Regions from separate parts of the Paenibacillus sp. YAF4_2 genome, predicted to be linked through region 1. Evidence: riboswitches for the same ligand, from Rfam matches in the RefSeq annotation. Region 1 holds a riboswitch; each other region holds the start of a gene.
What was found. Region 1 has a riboswitch for ZMP and ZTP ahead of AB4Y93_RS01690 (bifunctional 5,10-methylenetetrahydrofolate dehydrogenase/5,10-methenyltetrahydrofolate cyclohydrolase). Riboswitches for the same ligand answer to the same signal wherever they lie in the genome.

Region 1 (3,274 bases):
GGACTGAGCTTGAATTATTCTTGTCAGATTATTAATAGCCGAATCACAGAGATGACCAAGAATTTGAAGGTTAGACCACTTTCCGATGGCACGCGGAGTTAGCATCTTTACTTCAGGCCATGCTATGAGCTTATCTGGTATTGCCTTAACTAGTTTCTCAAGCTGCGCGACAGTGTACATGACCAACTCAATTCACTCCCTTGATGATTTAATTCATCATACCATCTAGCCAATAGCGGCATTATAGGGAGTAATTGATGGGGTACTTCAAAGATTCTGATAAACCGTGAACTTGCTGAAGGGAGTTCCTATTCCTTCTCAAACCGTACCGTAAATACGAGAGCCCACTCCGCCTTACTTAACGATTCAGCCGTAGGTTCTGCTGTTATCATGCTGTTTGCACTAGTAGCCTGTACTCCAAAGGCATAAATAGACTGATCGTAAGTAAACGATTGCTCCTCATTATTCTGAAGCAATCCCTGCAAAGTCAGCTTTTTATTCCAAGGGATCGTCGTCGTATAAAGTCCTGAACCTGCAGCCACTTTAATCAGTCTTATATTATCATTTCCCTCAATGGGTACCGTTTCAACCGACATAATAACTTCGACTTCACCGCTGCTCGGATTCTCCTCCGTACTGTAAAACAATTGACCTATCGAACCCTTCGTCGCTGCCTTCTTTCCACTCTCCCAAACGTCCAGATCCAACCATACGTTTGGCTTACTTCCTTCATAGGATAATTTGAAAGCCCCTGACATTGTACCAAGGAAAGGCTTGAATTTCCCCGCATCCCCTGCAAACACATCAATTGGGGTCAAAGTGATTTTGTTTTCTTTCGTTTTTTGTGTCTGCTCGGAAGTTGTTTCAGATTTGATCTCAGTCACTGTATTTTGACTTCTATTAGTACACCCAGATATAACGAGTAAAATAAAGAACAAACATATAGTCAACCGCATTATAAGCAAGCTCCTCTCAAGACATTCGCTTATTAGGAAATTCTACCATATCATTCAATTACTAAAACAATTGTGGCGCATCAAAGTCTATCTTGGCAAAACAAGTTTCGTCCAATAAGACCCTGCTGGGGTCTTATACTGTGCTCATTATGCGAAACTAATAATCATAAGACCCTGTGAGGGTCTTATTTTCTTAATATTGGTGAAATAACAAGCTGCCCTGTCCACTCGAAGGTTCTATAAGACCCCACGAGGGTCTTAAGCAGTGGTAGTTTTGTGAATTTAGTGATCATAAGACCCTGCGAGGGCCTTATCGCGGCTCCGTCCAAGTGATATTCGAAAAAAAAGAGCTATACCATCGTCAGTTTAATGACTAAAGGTATAGCCCTTTGGAGTTTATAACCGTTTGCTTCTCTCCGCAGCCTCAACAGTATGCTTCAACAACATGGCGATGGTCACTGGCCCTACTCCAGCAGGAACTGGTGTGATAGCAGATACATGAGGTGTACATGCCTCAAAGTCAACATCCCCCACGTTACCTGGATTATAACCGGCATCCAATACAACTGCACCAGGCTTGACCCAATCCCCTTGAACAAATTTAGGCTTACCTACGGCAGCTACAACAATGTCCGCAGATCGGACATGTTGTTCCAAGTCTGTCGTTCTGGAATGGCATGTTGTTACTGTAGCATCTTTGTTTAAAAGCATAGCTGAGACTGGTTTTCCTAAAATGGGGCTTCGGCCGATTACGACGGCATGCTTGCCTGCCACAGGCAGCTCGTAGTATGCCAGAATTTCCATAATTGCTGCTGGTGTACAGGAAGGGAATGCTGCAATACCAAACGCATTTTGAGCAAAGCCTTGCATTGTTACTCCGTCTACATCTTTGTCTATAGAAATAGCTTCAAACGCCGCTCGCTCGTCGATCTGATGTGGAACTGGATGCTGCAAAAGTATGCCATGAACGGATTGATCATCATTTAGCTGCTTGATTGCTTGTATCAATTGTTCCGTAGTTGTTTCTTCAGGAAGTTCGATCCGAATAGATCGGATACCGATCCTTGAGCATGCATTCCCTTTCATCCGCACGTACGTTGCTGAGGAGGGATCATCACCTACAAGGATCGTTGCCAGACACGGAACGATACCTCTCTCACTGAGCTTAGATACACGATTAACTAATTGGTTCTTAATATCTGTGGCAACCCGGTTTCCGTCAAGCAATAATGGACTTGAATTCATTAGCTGTCATCCTCTCCACTTGTTATAAAAAAACAGAAAGAGGCAAGGAGAAATCTCCTTACCTCTGCCCAGGCGAACGGCCATATGAAGTATGTGCTCCACCGTGGTACTCCACGTCTCGCCAGTTACACATACTGAACGTTTGATTTCATTTTGCCAGAAACTATTCCGTAATTCAATAGCTAGCTGTAATTCTTATGTCATGTTGAATAATCGTAGATGTCGACAACTTCTCCATGCTCTATATCTTCTTTAAACAAAAATGCAACGATCTGTTTCGCCGTTTCTTCAGGTGTAGTTAGCATTCCTGATTCCATGACTTGATTAAACAACTCTACTGTCGGGAGCATAGCTCGATCCATGCTTCTAGCTTCACTTTGCAAGCTGGTGTCAATCATACCTGGCCAGATGGATACAATCTTAACTGGAGCATTTGAGTTATTTTGTTCAAGCGCCACACATTGGGTGAAAACATCTAATCCAGCCTTAGCCGCAGAGTACAAACTCATCCCTGGATGAAGATTTTTTGCAGATGCAGAAGAGATATTAAGAACCCTCTTCTCAGCAGCTAATTCCCTTGTATATTTAATAAAAAGAGAGGTTAGAAGAATTGGAGCGATCAGATTCACCTGTATATTACGTGTTATTTCACTGATATCTGCTGCATCTATTGGGGCCACTGGCACGATCATCGAAGCGTTGTTGATGAGATAAAGCCCTTCTACTTGGGACTGATCAATTTGACTGAATATCCTCTCCATTAGGGTTTCAATCGCATCGGTTTGACCCAGATCGAACTCATAATAAGCCATATTCTCGCTATTGCTTATTAGAGTTGTATTCCTCTCTCGAGAGATACAATGTAGAAAATGACCTGATGAACGCAGTTGATAAGCGATAGCTTCCCCAATTCCTCTAGAAGTCCCTGTGATAATGAAGTGTTTCATGTTTGCTCCTTTCATTATTGAATCAACCAGGATATGAGGAATAACAAAGCACCTAGGATCAAGACGGTGTAGAAGAAATACGCAAACCAACGCAGAACCTTTGGCATACTGTTTAAATCTGCTCTT
Region 2 (3,274 bases), on a different contig from region 1:
GAGTGGAAGTTTACTTTTAAAATTCAAAAGTAAATATAAAAAACGGTTGTCTTAATGGGGACTATCCTGTAAGACTAGCTGCGGTCCAATTAGACCCTACGGGGGTCTTATTGGGTGATTGCTGTGTGAAATTAGTAACGATAAGACCCTGAGAGGGTCTTATTTGCTAAATATGGGGAGGGAACTAAGCTTCTTTGAGCGTTCGGAGATGCAATAAGACCCTACGAGGGTCTTATTGGGTGATTGCTGCCTGAAATTAGTAACGATAAGACCCTGAGAGGGTCTTATTTGCTAAATATGTGAAGGGAACTAAGCTTTCATGAGCGTTCGGAGATGCGATAAGACCCTACGGGGGTCTTATTGGATGATTGCTGCCTGAAATTAGTAACGATAAGACCCTGCGAGGGTCTTATCGTTTTAGAGAGGGCCAGTTGGGACAGCCTTCTTATCTTATTTCTTGAACTTCGCAGCAAAAGCCCTTTCATCCCCATGGAATACGTTAATATCCACATAGGCATCGATACCGGAGATTCTGCCACGATTATTAAATTGCCAGAAGATCCAAGCCCGGTCGTCCTTCAGGGATGGATGCTTCACAATATCTCTGATCCAGATCTCATAGCCGTCGAAGCTTCCTGCTATGTAGGTGTTAAAAGTATCGTAGGTGACATACAGAATGGGCTTTTGCTTGTAATGCTGCTCCAGTTGATCCGCTAGGGTGGTTAGCTCACCTTGAATGAGTGGAACATCTTTATCCAGACTGATCTCAATATCGATGACTGGGGGAAGGTTGGCGGCCTCATTAGGAACCTCTTCAATAAAATGTGCAGCTTGCTGAGAACCGGTACTTTGAGTGGTGAAAAAATGATAGGCACCAATGAGCATGCCATTGCTCTTAGCCTGCTCCCAATTAGCAATGAAATGGCTATCGGTCATATCTTTTCCTTCGGTTGCTTTGATATAGATAAATTGCCACTTTCCGCTGTCAGCGACCTTCTTCCAATTAATTTCCCCCTGATAGTGAGAGACATCGATTCCTCTTACATCATATTTGGCCGCGAACAAGCTGTTATGCCAGATGATCCCCTTGTATTCTAGTACCACGGCAATAAGGAGTAACAGCAGCAGCCCAGCGATTATTTTATGCCATCTCTTTAGCTTCATGGCTACACTTCCTTCAATGAATACTAGACTTACAAAACATCCCGGATTAATAGACGATATCCTGCCTTTAATTGTTTCAAATTCACTCTTGCTTCCGGCCGATGTTCGGAATAGTATAATAAGTAAATATCTGGTATGTGCGACTGGCGTAAACGTGGATAACCACGAGGGAGCACATATGTCATCAGCCGTACGCCTGGGCAAAGTATTTGTTCTCGTTACTTTTACGAGAATGAGTACTTTTTTATTTTTAGGAGGATGAGGATATGGAACAGGTGCAGAAGAAGAGGAATGTAGCGATTCTGATCTACGACAATGTAGAGATATTGGATTTTACCGGACCGTACGAAGTGTTTATTACGGGCAGTAATTTCGGACAGGATTTCCATGTCTATACGGTAGCCGAGCATAACCATCCTATCACAGCATTAGGTAATCTCAGCGTGAATCCAGCGTACACCATCCATGATTGCCCGAAGCCAGATATTATGCTCATCCCCGGCGGCCGTGGTGTTCGGCAAGAATTGAACAACAGAGTACTAACGGACTGGATCCACAGCTGTGCGGATGAAGCTGAGCTCATATTGTCTGTATGTACGGGAGCGCTGCTTTTAGCTAAAGCTGTTGAATTGGAAGGGCTAAAGCTGACCACCTATCATCTTGCTATTGAGGAATTAAGACAGATTGCGCCTGAATCGGCGGAAATTATTGACAACGTTAAGTATGTAGATAACGGCAAGATTATTATGTCTGCGGGTGTATCTGCCGGTATAGATATGTCCTTATATGTAATCAGCAAGCTTCATAGCGAAGAGCGGGCCCTAAAGACAGCGAGGTTGATGGAATATGATTGGACGCCAAGAAAGCATTCCTGATCAAATATAGCGAGCTACCTCAATGATAAGATAACTGCAAATGTAAACGAAGGAGCTGGGTAACTGAATTCAAATGGAACATTATACGAGAGTCCAACAAGCCATCATTTTTATGGAAGAACAGCTGCAGGAGCCTCTTAGCTTAGAGGCCATTGCCAAGGAAGCGGGGTTTTCGGTCTATCATTTTCAAAGGATCTTTCACGCTATTTCTGGATTTACGGTTCAGGAATACATTCGGAAGAGAAGATTAAGCGTCGCTGCTGCGGAGCTTCTGGTTACCAGAAAAACGGTACTAGACATCGCTGTGTCTTATCAATACGGCTCGCAGGAGGCATTCACCCGTGCTTTCAGTAGTTATTTCGGCGTAACTCCAGCTAAGTATCGTAAACAGCAGCAACCACTTGCTTCCCAGCATCCAATCGACTTCATTGCTCTAACAGCCAATATTCGAGGAGGGCTGAATATGTACAAACCGGACATAGTCGAGCTTCCTACCATTCGTATTATCGGGTATAACTACGCAACGAATTTGAATAACGAATTATATTTTGAGGAGATTCCGAGGTTTTACGGGCATTTTGGCAGCAATGAATATTTTATGCGTATCCCAAACAAAGCCCGGCCGGCCTTTGCCTATGGTATTTCCCACTCCTTCCGTGAGGATGGTGCTTTTTCCTTCCTTATTGGCGAGGAGGTCACAGCATTTGCAGAAGTGGAGGAGGGCTTTGACTGCCTGGAGCTTCCAGCAGGGAAATACGCAGCATTCCGTAACAGCAGCATGCCTGAACTTGGGCAAAATACTTGGAAGTATATTTACGGTACATGGCTGCCTAACAGCAATTATGAGCGTGGAGAAGGGCCGGACTTTGAGGTAACAGATGTGATGTATTCTACACCTGAGAATATTAGTATGACAGTCTATATTCCCATTCATTAAAACGTCAATTCACAGGGCATGTTGGATATTCCAACATGCCCTGTTTTGCATATAAAAAGAAAAATGTTCCAAAACTATATTGACACCCGATATATCGAGTTGTAATATATAGCCATAAGATGTATCGCGTGTCGATATATTAGAGGGGAGAGAAAAAGACTGAACGATGTGAAAGAGATGCTGCCGCTGACGGAAGCTTTTTATTATATCTTAATTGTTCTATATACGGAGCCTTCGCATGGATATGGGATTATGCAGGATACCGAGAAAATGAGTAACGGACGGGTCAAGATTGGTG
Region 3 (3,274 bases), on a different contig from region 1:
TACCGCAGAACAACTGCAGAGCGCTGCTCCGGAAGCAGTCATTGATGCTCCAGCTTCAACCAAGTCTGAAGTAACCGAAGCGCCGCGGTCGCCAGGTATGAAATATACGCATTATGCTCCGCAGGGTGATCTTGTGATCGTTCAGGGGGATCCAGCTAAGGCAGTACGTTACATTCAGCAGCAGCTAAATGAAGTAAGAACATCGCAACTCAAGACAGGTGTCCTTACTTTCGATGAAAGAACGGCTGCCTTTGATGCGGATCTCGTGTTGACTTACGGAAGCGAGCAGCGTTTGGAACAGGCGGCGCACCGGCTTTATGCCGCACTTCGCCAGTTTGATGCCGAAGGCGTGCAGCGTATTTGGGCGGAAGGCTGCTCTGAGGAAGGGATAGGCCTTGCTCTTATGAACCGTCTAGCGAAAGCTGCCGGGCATCAAATCGTCCGGTTATAGAGTAGTATGTTTGTCCCCTTGTCCGCATATCTTGGTTAAAGAATGGATGTGGACATGGGGGCGATAGCGTGACAGATGCAACTTTACATGCCGGACAATTCGCGACACTGCTCATAATGGCGGTTGCGCTAGGCATGGATGCATTTTCGTTAGGGATTGGAATTGGACTTAAAGGTATTCGTCTTCGTGATGTGCTGCGGCTAAGTGCGATCATTGCACTGTTCCATGTCATCATGCCGCTGGCAGGGATGTACGCCGGGCATTTCGTCAGTGGTCTGCTTGGCGATGTGGCTACAATGGCGGCAGGAGTTTTGTTGCTGCTTTTGGGCGGGCATATGATTTATAGTGCGCTTAGGGGAGAAGCTGTTCAATCGATCGACTACCGTTCCTCGATTGGAACGTTTTTATTCGCGTTTAGCGTTAGTATCGATTCCTTTTCTGTTGGTGTAACACTTGGTATGTTTGCGGCAGATATCGTGCTGACTGTACTGCTGTTTGGTTTTTTTGGCGGATTAATGTCCGTGTGTGGCCTCCTGCTTGGGCGCAGGGTGAGCCAAAACCTCGGTGGGTATGGCGAAGCGCTTGGCGGGGCGATCTTATTGATATTTGGATTGTTATTTATACTATAAAAATGAGACAGATTAGCGGCACAGAAAGGGGAATGCAGCATGACACGCATCTTGTTTGTTTGTACCGGCAATACATGCCGATCCCCGATGGCAGAAGCTATGCTGAGAGCAATGGCAAAGCAGCAGGGCATTCCGCTTGAGGTTCGTTCTGCGGGGGTGTCAACAATTGACGGACTGCCGATCTCGGCCCATGCGGCTACAACGCTGCGAGGCAAAGCAGTAGAGCCTCAGGGTTCTTCACGGGCGCTTAGCGGTGAGATTGTCGCTTGGTCTGACCTGATTCTGACCATGACATCGGGGCATAAACGAAATCTGATTAACTGGTTTCCTGAGGCGGTGGATAAAGCCTATACGCTGAAGGAATATGTCAATCAAGATACGGATGTACAGGCGGATATTGAGGAGCTTGAGCGTCTGTTTACTGAGATGCATATGAAGCAGGTGTTGGGCCAGCAGCTGTCTACTGCAGAGCGGACACGGCTCCTTGAGCTTGAACGCCGTATTCCTAGCTTCGATATTGCCGATCCTTTCGGTGGTACACTCAGCATGTATGAAAGCTGTGCTTCAGAGATTGAAGAGAGCCTGAAAACCCTGCTGAGGATGCTCAAAAAGGGATGAAATTCCATGCTGAAATTAGGCTGAAATTAGCCATTTAAGCGATTGATTTCTAACGATGAATCGGCTATCATGGAGGTAACAAAGACGGTTTCCGATGTAACTGGCGACGGAAGTGGGTAACCACGGTGGAGCATCGGAACATACGGCCGGTCGCCTGGGCAAAGAGCAGCATGCTATTAAGCATGTCATGCTCTTTTTTTCGTCTTTTCTGCGGAATTTAGGTATAATAAGTCCGTATGATTCGACAAACAGATACTTATTTTGCTAAGGATGCTGCAAAATAACAGGAGGGTTTACGTTGAAAATTGCAATTGGTGCAGATCATGCGGGTTACCGGTTGAAAGATGAAATCGTTCCGTTCCTTTTATCGCAAGGACATGAGATTGAAGATTTGGGCTGTGACTGCAATCAATCTGTGGATTATCCCGATTATGCACTGCCGGTAGCGGATAAAGTAGCAAGTGGTCAGGCTGACCGCGGCATTCTTATTTGCGGTACAGGCATTGGAATGTCGATTGCGGCTAATAAAGTGCCAGGTATCCGATGCGCTTTGGTGCATGACATGTTCTCGGCGCAGGCAACTCGCGAGCATAATGATACGAATGTACTTGCTATGGGCGAACGCATTATCGGCCCAGGCCTTGCACAGGAAATTGTCCGCATCTGGCTGGAAACGCCATTCTCCAATGGTGACCGTCATGCAGGACGTGTTCAGAAAGTGAAGCAAATCGAGCAGCAATATACTGTACATCCTTAAGATCGAAACGATATAGAAGGAGCGGTGCAGCATGAGCAATCACGAGGAATTAGCTTCAATTGCAAGTGATGTGGAGACGATTGTTCGGGAACTTGCTTCAGCCGGAGGGCTGAAGGCCGGACAACTGCTTGTTATCGGCACCAGTACAAGTGAAGTACTGGGCCACCGTATCGGTACATCCGGAACGCTGGCGACAGCCGCACAGATCTATGCGGGAGTTGAAGCGGTTCGGAGCGAGATTGGATTTTACCCTGTATATCAATGCTGTGAGCATTTGAATCGGGCACTTGTTCTATCTCGTGAGGCCGCAGACAAATTTGGTCTGGACGAGGTTGCGGCGATACCTGTTCGGAAAGCGGGCGGCTCGATGGCAGCCTATGCTTACCGACAATTGCCGGAAGCCTGCCTGGTTGAAACGGTGCAAGCACATGCCGGAATCGATATCGGTGACACCTTCATCGGCATGCATCTCCGCCGGGTTGCCGTGCCAGTCCGACCTTCGATCAGGTCGATTGGTGCAGCTCATGTGACGATGGCTTTTACAAGGCCTAAGCTCATTGGCGGAGCCCGTGCAGTGTACACTTTGGAAGACAGCGGCCTGGCGCCAGAGCAGACGTCAGGATCATGCGATTAAAATATTAGGAGGCTTTTCACAATGACAATGGAAAACTTACGTAACCAAGATCCTGAAGTATTAAAGGCAATGGGCCTTGAACTGCAGCGCCAACGCGATAACATCGAGCTGATCGCATCCGAGAACATCGTTAGCGAAGCGGTTATCGAAGCATTGGGTTCAGTACTGACGAATAAATATGCAGA

Region 2: another riboswitch for ZMP and ZTP. It lies ahead of AB4Y93_RS17245 (DJ-1/PfpI family protein); the one in region 1 lies ahead of AB4Y93_RS01690 (bifunctional 5,10-methylenetetrahydrofolate dehydrogenase/5,10-methenyltetrahydrofolate cyclohydrolase).
Region 3: another riboswitch for ZMP and ZTP. It lies ahead of rpiB (ribose 5-phosphate isomerase B); the one in region 1 lies ahead of AB4Y93_RS01690 (bifunctional 5,10-methylenetetrahydrofolate dehydrogenase/5,10-methenyltetrahydrofolate cyclohydrolase).

What each region holds. Positions count from the first base shown of each region.
Region 1 is NZ_JBFRCT010000001.1:346,474-349,747, reverse strand. It holds gene AB4Y93_RS01700 (DinB family protein) at 1-180, opposite strand, end outside; gene AB4Y93_RS01695 (hypothetical protein) at 309-884, opposite strand; gene AB4Y93_RS01690 (bifunctional 5,10-methylenetetrahydrofolate dehydrogenase/5,10-methenyltetrahydrofolate cyclohydrolase) at 1,353-2,201, opposite strand; ZMP/ZTP riboswitch at 2,261-2,340, opposite strand; gene AB4Y93_RS01685 ((S)-benzoin forming benzil reductase) at 2,402-3,148, opposite strand; gene AB4Y93_RS01680 (hypothetical protein) at 3,163-3,274, opposite strand, start outside.
Region 2 is NZ_JBFRCT010000007.1:52,126-55,399, forward strand. It holds gene AB4Y93_RS17235 (hypothetical protein) at 1-33, shown strand, start outside; gene AB4Y93_RS17240 (glycoside hydrolase family 25 protein) at 451-1,164, opposite strand; ZMP/ZTP riboswitch at 1,294-1,373, shown strand; gene AB4Y93_RS17245 (DJ-1/PfpI family protein) at 1,431-2,039, shown strand; gene AB4Y93_RS17250 (AraC family transcriptional regulator) at 2,113-2,976, shown strand; gene AB4Y93_RS17255 (PadR family transcriptional regulator) at 3,154-3,274, shown strand, end outside.
Region 3 is NZ_JBFRCT010000011.1:134,867-138,140, reverse strand. It holds gene AB4Y93_RS23780 (L-threonylcarbamoyladenylate synthase) at 1-451, shown strand, start outside; gene AB4Y93_RS23775 (manganese efflux pump MntP) at 568-1,080, shown strand; gene AB4Y93_RS23770 (low molecular weight protein arginine phosphatase) at 1,120-1,698, shown strand; ZMP/ZTP riboswitch at 1,785-1,865, shown strand; gene rpiB (ribose 5-phosphate isomerase B) at 1,997-2,455, shown strand; gene AB4Y93_RS23760 (TIGR01440 family protein) at 2,487-3,089, shown strand; gene glyA (serine hydroxymethyltransferase) at 3,117-3,274, shown strand, end outside.